Regions from separate parts of the Longibacter sp. genome, predicted to be linked through region 2. Evidence: predicted binding sites of a transcription regulator. Region 2 holds the regulator's gene; the other holds the start of a gene.
What was found. Region 2 encodes HrcA, which represses chaperone genes, less so after heat shock. Its sites were predicted from a motif close to TNTTAGCACTCNCNNNNNGNGAGTGCTAANA; they were not measured.
Positions count from the first base shown of each region.

Region 1: the regulator HrcA is predicted to act here: its motif matches at 1,817-1,847, upstream of groES (co-chaperone GroES).

Region 1 covers NZ_DAXETW010000068.1:13,709-18,133, forward strand. Annotated here, with positions in the region: gene mutY (A/G-specific adenine glycosylase) at 1-245, shown strand, start outside; gene ACFCU0_RS07515 (hypothetical protein) at 370-843, opposite strand; gene ACFCU0_RS07520 (DUF2085 domain-containing protein) at 1,062-1,667, opposite strand; gene groES (co-chaperone GroES) at 1,901-2,191, shown strand; gene groL (chaperonin GroEL) at 2,301-3,971, shown strand; RNA gene rnpB (RNase P RNA component class A) at 4,217-4,425, opposite strand, start outside.
Region 2 covers NZ_DAXETW010000090.1:12,164-16,588, reverse strand. Annotated here, with positions in the region: gene sppA (signal peptide peptidase SppA) at 1-108, opposite strand, end outside; gene ACFCU0_RS09830 (hypothetical protein) at 1,078-1,434, opposite strand; gene hrcA (heat-inducible transcriptional repressor HrcA) at 1,944-3,095, shown strand; gene ACFCU0_RS09820 (nucleotide exchange factor GrpE) at 3,313-3,990, shown strand; gene dnaJ (molecular chaperone DnaJ) at 4,179-4,425, shown strand, end outside.

The DNA.
Region 1 (4,425 bases), on a different contig from region 2:
AACTGGGCATCGAGGTCGACGTCGAAGCCCCGTTTTACACGCTTTCGCACGCCTACTCTCACTTCAAGATCACGCTCTACGCGTTTCGGTGCCGCCTCATCGAGGGAGAGCCCACGTCCGAGGAAGGACAGCCGATCCGATGGGTTAATCTTACGGACCTCGACAATTACGCATTTCCCCGCGCCAATCGTAAGCTGATCGAAGAGCTGGACCGGCGCCAGGATGCCCCGTCGCTATTCGACTGATTGGGTTTCGGATTGGGAATTGGGAATCGAAGATTAAGGATTACAGGGGGGGCGTACGGCCCACGACGTGACTGGCCTCGTCGAGGATCCGCCAATCCGGGCGCTGCATCGCTCCGGTGTGCAGCTACTGCAGGGTGCCCTCGCCTCTCTTGAATAGCGCGGCCCCGATTGCACCGCCAATTGCGCCGAAAATCGCATAGATGAAGGCGCTGACGCCCGTAATCAGAATCATGCCACCCACACTCGACATGTACTCCTGGATGTTGCGAAGCATCTGACGCCCTTCCTCCGTCATTCCTTCCTGCTGCATGGCATTCTGCAGCTGGTCTTCGCTGGTCGGGACCAGTCCGATCGAGCCGAGAAGATAGGTGAAGGCGGCGCTGAACACGGCGGCGAGGACGCCCATCCCGGCCCCCATCACCGCAGCATCGGCCGTCTCGGCTGTGATCTGCTCCTGGTTGGTATAATACCATATGCCCGCCATGGCACCCAGAATGACGCCGAGGCAGCACAGGCAATTGATGACACTGATCGGCGAGGTGCTCAGCACTCCGCCGACGAGTCCACCGATGATGATGGACGTTTGCTTGGTCGACATAATCGTGTTAGGTGAATGATCGCACAGAGGGTGAAAGGGCAAACCCGGCGAAGGTGCGAACGGCGTCGCGAACTCGTTCGCGAATATGATGGCCGGACTTTACATCTGAACGTGCGCGAAAAGGTAGTTACGGGACGGCAGAATTGAAACGACGTTTTCTCCGTCCGTACAATGGTCTGGCAGGAGAGCGGCCGGATCGGCCGAAATTCGCGGTGCCGCTAGGCAGAGGCAGAGGTGCCGTTGTCGTTGGCCTGACCGGCGTCCGGCGGCACTGTCGATGTCCGTCCTCGCGACACCCCCGAGGCAATCGCCACGACAAGAAACAGACCCGCGACTACGCCGAGGAGGGCGCCAGTACCGACGCGGCTCACCGGCGAGTTTTGCCAGCCGTGAAATGGTGTCCATGCCCCGATGAACGGCCCGATCCAGTCGAGGGCGAGTGGGATGAGCGCGCCGGCAAGGGCATATCGTAGTGTGGAGAGCAACCGATCCCAGGTAAGCGAGGATGTATCCAGCCACTGCCTGCAGACCGGTCGTGCTGCGGCGCGAAGGACCGCAGCCAGAACGACGCCGCTGAGTAGCCCTGCATAGATCCCGATGCAACGGTCACAGACGGCGATGTGGGTGCCGTCGATCGTTGGGGAGCGGGCCGGGAGCTGGTGGCAGAGCGGCGCGAACGCCTCCATTAATAGCCATCGGGCCCACGGTGGCAGCCACGGTGGCATTACGGCAAGGCCGACCAGAAGGGCCGCGCCGGCAACAGAGCCGAGCCAAAGACGCCACATGCGGCCCTGCCACGACAGGAACGGCGGAGAGGAGGACATAAAAAGTCTGAGATGGCCGGGCGGATGGCGATGCAAGACGGCCTACGTCGTAGCTCTCCCGACGTTCTCTTTCGGTTAACTAATCTTCACCCGGTCGAGCGCCGCAGAAAGGAACAGCGTGATGGCGCTAATGTACAGCTTCTTAGATTTATTAGCACTCGCCACTGGAGAGTGCTAACAGAGAAAAATGAAGTTCCACTTGCACTCACTGCTCACTAATCAAGGAGGGTATCATGGCGAGCATCAAACCACTTGGTGACCGCGTGGTCGTCCAGCCACTCGAGGCGGACGAAAAAACGGAAAGCGGTCTTTACATCCCTGACTCCGCTCAGGAGAAGCCGCAGAAAGGCACCGTTGTCGCGATTGGGCCGGGTCGCGTTGAGAACGGCACCAAGGTCGATATGACCGTGTCGGAAGGCGACGAAGTTCTCTACGGCAAGTACGCCGGCACCGAGGTGTCGCTCGACGGCGGAGAATTCTTGATCATGCGCGAAAGCGACATCTTCGGCGTGATCGAAGGATAAGTCGGCCGATCCGGCAGCTCCTTCAGTCAAACTGAGTTGGACCAGTCTTGCCCACGGAGGGGCAGGGCTCGAATTCAGCGATACAATCGAATCGAACCACCACTGATTTATGAGCAAGGACATCAAGTTCGAAGAAGAAGCGCGCAATGCCCTCAAGGAGGGTGTTGACACGCTGGCACGTGCCGTCAAGGTGACGCTCGGGCCGAAGGGACGGAACGTCGTCCTCGAGAAATCCTTCGGCGCGCCGACCATCACGAAAGATGGTGTCACGGTCGCGAAGGAGATCGAGCTGAAGAATAAAATGCAGAACGTCGGCGCCCAGATGGTCAAGGAGGTTGCCTCCAAGACCTCTGACGTTGCCGGTGACGGAACGACGACAGCGACGGTGCTGGCGCAAGCCATCATCAACCGCGGCCTCAAGAGCGTCACGTCGGGTGCGAATCCGATGGATCTGAAGCGCGGCATTGACGCAGGGGTTCGCGCCATTGTTGCTGACCTCCGCGCGCAGAGCAACGAGGTGGAAGGCAAAGATCGCATCTCGCAGGTCGCAACGATTTCCGCCAACAACGACGACGAGATCGGCCGACTGATTGCCGATGCGTTCGATCGTGTTGGAAAGGACGGCGTCATCACCGTGGAAGAAGCCCGCGGCATTGAGACGTACCTTGACGTCGTGGAAGGCATGCAGTTCGACCGCGGCTACCTCTCGCCGTACTTCGTGACCGACTCCGAGAACATGGAGGCGGTACTCGAAGATGCGTATGTACTCGTGATCGACGGCAAGGTCAGTAAGATGCAAGACCTGCTGCCGATTCTCGAGAAGGTCAGCCAGACGGGTCAGCCGCTGCTTATCATCGCGGAGAACGTTGAGAACGAAGCGCTCGCGACGCTCGTCGTGAACAAGCTTCGGGGCACGCTGAAGGTGGCGGCCGTGAAGGCACCCGGCTTCGGCGATCGGCGCAAAGCCATGCTGGAAGACATCGCTGTTCTGTCCGGCGGTACGGTCATCTCGGAAGAGAAAGGCTACAAGCTGGAGAGCGCCACGCTCGACATGCTCGGCCAGGCCAACCGCATCACGATCGACAAGGACAGCACGACGGTTGTTGATGGCGCCGGGCAGGAAGAGCAGATCAACGCCCGTGTCAACCAGATCAAACAGCAGATTAGCTCCTCCACGTCGGACTACGACCGTGAGAAGTTGCAGGAGCGTCTGGCCAAGCTTTCGGGCGGTGTTGCCGTGCTGAAGGTTGGTGCAGCGACCGAGCCGGAGATGAAGGAGAAGAAGGCTCGCGTCGAAGATGCGCTCCACGCCACGCGTGCGGCAGTGGAAGAAGGCATCCTGCCGGGAGGCGGCGTTGCCTATCTCCGTGCCCTCCACGTTCTGGATGGTCTCGACGTTGAGAATGAAGACCAGGAGATTGGCGTCGGCATCATCAAGAAGGCTGTTGAAGCGCCGCTCCGCCAGATTGCGGAGAACGCAGGCGCCGAAGGATCCATCGTGGTCCAGAAGGTGCTCAGCGAAGACGGTGACTTCGGCTACAACGCCCGTACAGAGAAGTACGGCCGGCTGATGGATGAGGGCGTAATCGATCCGACGAAGGTCACGCGTTCCGCGCTTGAGAATGCGGCGTCCGTGGCTGCACTGATGCTCACCACCGAGTCCGTCATTGTCACGAAGGAAGACGAAGACGACAATGGTGGCGGCGGCGGCGGTGCCCCCGCCGGCGGCGGAATGCCTGCCGGAATGGGTGGCATGGGCGGAATGGGTGGCATGATGTAAACCGCACCCATCCCTCGGCCGCTCGAGTTGATCTCGAGCTCCGACCGTCACGCATCACGCCGTGACATTCAACGCCACGCTTCCCATCCGTGGGAGGCGTGGCGTTTTTCGTGTATGGCATCCACTGACGCCATGACCCTGCCGCACGACCCACAACGCACGACCCACAACACAAAAGCAGCCCCCATCGCTGGAGGCTGCTTCTTCGAGACAGCCGATCCTCGGGAGACCGGCAAAAAGTGTGCGGCGCGTGCGAACCTGTAAGCCGAATTCTGTCCCGCCGTCGGTCTGCCGCGGACCCATCAGCGGGGATCATCATCTATCTGGGACGATCGTCGCCGATCGTCTCGAGCAACCTACCCGCACCGCGTCTTCGGCGGGCCGCCATATTGCGCCGGGACGATGCCCGGGACGCATGCGGTGCTACTGGGTCTTGCACCCCGTGGGGTTTGCC
Region 2 (4,425 bases):
CGCCGACAGGCTGATGGCGAAGATGAAGAGGAAGAGGAACAGAATCAGAGCTCCGACGGCGATGAGGGTGCCAAGGACGCTCGCCGCCAGAGTAGATAAAAACCGCATGTTGAACGGACCGGTGGGTGATCAGGGGGACGGAAGTCCGAGTCGCCGCATCGTGCACGACCGGGCAGTCACTTGCTGTACACGTTTGCCACAGCGAGACCGTTACACACGATGCGCCGCAACTCGTTTCCAATGCGTTCCTGCGAACGTCTATACGGACAGCGCTCGACAATATCGTCGCATCTGCATATGCGTATATCGCTGCTCCGGCGCATCCCGACGGGATCGGGGTGGGGCGAGAAAGTGTCTATTTGAGAGGACACTTGGTTGTATCGGCTGGAAGACGGTTCGGGGCCGACATCGCGACGTCGGTTCGCTTTGAGGGCCACGTACGGGCTTCAGGCCGGATTTATTCGGCGTCCTTCAGCGAACCGCCGAATGGCATGATTCCAGAACCGGTACAGTGTGGTACCGGGCGCAACGGTTTCCAAGCCCGTGCCCGCACACCCGATTCCTCGCCCCCATGCACCGACTGGCCATGCGCACCCTGCCGAGTTTCCATCGCCTATCTTCGCGCCATTCGTCCACACCGGTTGTGACCGCTCCGTCTGCAGCGGGTCTCCTGCTGGGATTGGTAGTGTCGCTATTGATGAGCGCTCCCGCTCATGTGCACGCCGCTTCGGCAAATGCCGCCGTTACCGTCGGTCAGGTACACTCCCTGCAGTGGGATTGCCGCCGACGGGGCGCTGGCCGTGGCGTCAATGGCATCGTGCCCGTATCACGCCCCGGTTCGAATACCGCCAGGTGATCGACGCGCAGTCACACCGGCACTTCCGGCGCCGTTCGTTCGAGGTCCGAACACGCTATCGATACATCACTCGTTCAGCATCGCGGTTCCGGGCAAGAGTCGACGTTGTGGTGGAGGGAATCGATGTCTATCGGCGTGGGCGCCATATCGGCACCGTCGACCGCCTTCCGCGCTCGCTCCAGCGTGTACGAGCCCGGGTCCGGCGCGGCCGGTCACCCGAGTTAGACCGTCGTCTCATGCTGGTCGGCAAACCCGGCCAGGGGTTCGAGGTCCTGGCTCTGGATGCGCGCCGCCGGTCCTCGAGACCGCGCGTACGGGCAGTGGGGGTCGTGCGATTGCGCGAGGGTCGGGTATACTCGGTTCGTCGTAGCCGTTTCCTCCACGGGAGGCGACACCATGGTATTGTGCAAGTCCCGCTTCTTCCGGGTCATCTCGGGCAGGAGCAACGCTACGATCGGTGGTCCTCGCCCGGTGTGATCGGGTTCAGCGGCTTGTACGGGTCGCGTGGCGCTCACGACGTGTGGCGTTTCGACGGCCGTGTCGGCCCTGCCGGTGACGATCGGTCCGATGGGCGACACACGTGGTCTGGGTCGCGTGACGAGCAGCGGCGGGCGCGTCGGTCGACGTGGCGACGGGAGGATGTGCGGCCCCGACGCGATCGGTCGACAACCGTAGAACGCGAACATTCGGGCGAGCGGCGCAGCGATCGGACTGGCAACACATCCAGGTCCGGCCGCCTTCGAGGCACGGATGAGGAGCCGCGTGTGGCGCGGCGGGCCGGTGTTCGGCGACTGGAGAATGGACGTGCGTCGGAGGCGCCGACCCGCGAACGGGACGGCAATGATTCGGTGGACGAGTGAAGACGGAGCAGAACGCACATACGCAACCCGAGGGGAGAAGGGGCACCCGCCCTACACGCAGGTGATGTTTTGAAAGGCGTGTGGGAAGCCTTCCCGGCCCGGATGCGGCCGAAACTACGGGAAAAAGTTTAAGTACATACCACGACGAGGGTCGAGTGTGAGACGGCAACGTCCGCGGTCGGCCCTCGATCGTAGTTCGCAGAGCCAGTCACAACCTGTGAGCGATCGTGAGCAAATCGAACGCCTCTCGCGATACAGCATCAACATCTTTCGACGACCGTCCCGAGTTGACTGAACGGGAGCGCGACATCCTCGGTCTAGTCGTGCAGCAATTCGTTGATACGGCCGGCCCGGTTGGCTCTCGCTCCCTTTCGAAGCACTTCGACATCGGTCTCAGCCCCGCGTCCATCCGCAACACAATGGCGGACCTCGAGGACATGGGCTACCTTGGGCATCCGTACACGTCCGCCGGCCGCGTGCCGACCAAGCTCGGGTACCGGACCTTCGTGGACAATCTGATGGACACGCCCGCACTAACGCCATCGGAGCGCCGCGCACTGACGCTACAGCTTGCATCGCTCGTTACCGACACCGATGAGCTTCTCCGGGAGAGCACCCGGCTCCTGAGCCAGTTGACCAACCTGCTCGGCGTCGCGCTGAAGCCGAACCTGTCCAGCGGCACACTCGAGCAGCTTGATATCGTGCCGCTCACAGGCCAGCGGCTGATGTTCGTCCTGAGCGTGAGTGGGGGGCTGGTCAAAACGATCGTTCTGGGCTTTGAGTCGGACCTGCGCCGTTCGGAGCTCAGCCGCGTGGTGTCCATTCTCAACGAACGGCTCGCGGGACTGACGCTCAAAGAGATCCGCGAAACGCACGAAGAGCGGGTACGGGACATCAACGATCCGACCGGCGTCGTGCAGTTTATCATGGACCGGTCAGCCCCGATCTTCAGCGAGCCCAAGGAGGCCCGGTTGCGTCTCGGAGGGACGCAGAATATCCTCACGCAGCCGGAGTTTCAGGAACCCGACGACGTTCGTCGTTTCATTGAAGTCATCGAGGACGAGGACCGCGTCGTCGAATGGCTCGAAACGGTCTTTGACGTTGATCCCGAAGCGATCGGACAGGCCGCCATTCAGATCGGCAGCGAGGGACTGGAGGATATGAATTCCTACTCCATTGTCACCTCCCCGTACAGCTTCGGCGGCACGGTCGGCGTGCTCGGTGTGATCGGACCGACGCGCATGGATTACGGGCGGGCGGTAGCGCTGGTTGAAAGCATGGCGTCCGTCGTGAACCGACCCTCTGGGGAGGAAGACCGGGACGGCGAGTCCATGTCCGCAGACGCGGCGGATGCGTCCGGCGATCCATCCGACGCGTAATGTATCCGATGAGAGGAGGATTCGATGAACCGGGCCCTTCTATCGCCGGAATGATCGTTGCAGCGTACTCGGGCGAACCTTTGGGCGGGTGATCCGTCCGAGAACGAGTGCCGCCGCAACAGTATTCGCCCGTCTACATTCTCCCGTTTACACGGGGTGAGCGCGTGGCCATCCATCACGCTCGTATTTTTTCCGAACCAGTTCGTCGTAGGTACCTGTGAGTACATCCGAATCGACCGAAACACGACAACAGCAAGCGGATGCCTCGGCCGAATCGAGCCAGGAATCGCCTGAGGCGTCGGCCTCCGGCTCGACCGCCGACGCCGGAACGCAGGCGCATGCGTCCGCTCCCCCGGATGAGAAGGAGGCTGACGTCGACGACGATCTGAGCGCCGAAGCCGCCGGGCGGATTGACGACCTTCGAGACGAGCTCGCGTCCGTCCAGAAAGAGCGGGACGAGATCAACGAAAAGTATCTGCGCAAGGCGGCCGAACTTGAGAACTTCCGCCGGCGCATGGAGCGAGAAAACACGCGTCGGTACTCGGCCGGACAGGTGGATGTCGTGAAGGCGATGCTGGGCGTGCTCGACGACATGGGTCGTTCGATGGATGCTGCCGAAGAGTTGCGTGAAAAGCAGGATGCGGAAACGGCGTACGAGTCGCTCCGCGGCGGCGTCGATATGGTCTACCGCAAATTCATCGACGAGCTGGAGAACCTTGGTGTTGAGCGCATCGATGCGGAGGGCGAGCCGTTCGATGAGTCGCTGCACGAAGCCATGATGCAGCAACCGGCTCCGGAAGATGTCGAGCCCGGCACCGTGCTGAATGAAGTCCAGGCCGGATACCGGATGGGCGAGCGCGTCATCCGCCATAGCCGGGTGATCGTCGCGGCGTAGGCCCGCTCCGGGATGGTTTGACACTGAGCGGCCCGTACGATGGTGCCCGCGCCTTGTGGCAGGATCTTTGGCGAGCCGTAGGCCGCGAGGGTCCCGCTTCCGAATCACCCCTCTGAATCACTCCTTTCGCTGATGCCGTCGGCCTTGTCGCGAGGCGGCGGCCTGTTTTCCGAATTTCACACGTCCTCATGCCGGAAGATTACTACGACATTCTCGGAGTCAATCAGGATGCCTCCGAGAAGGAGATCAAAAAGGCGTATCGCAAGAAAGCCATGCAGTATCATCCGGATCGGAACCCGGATGATCCCGAGGCCGAGCAAAAGTTCAAGCAGGCGGCCGAGGCGTATGACGTGTTGTCCGACCAGCAGAAGCGGCAGCGCTACGACCGGTATGGCCATGCGGGGCTCGGTCAGAATGGGGGAGCGGGCGGCTTCC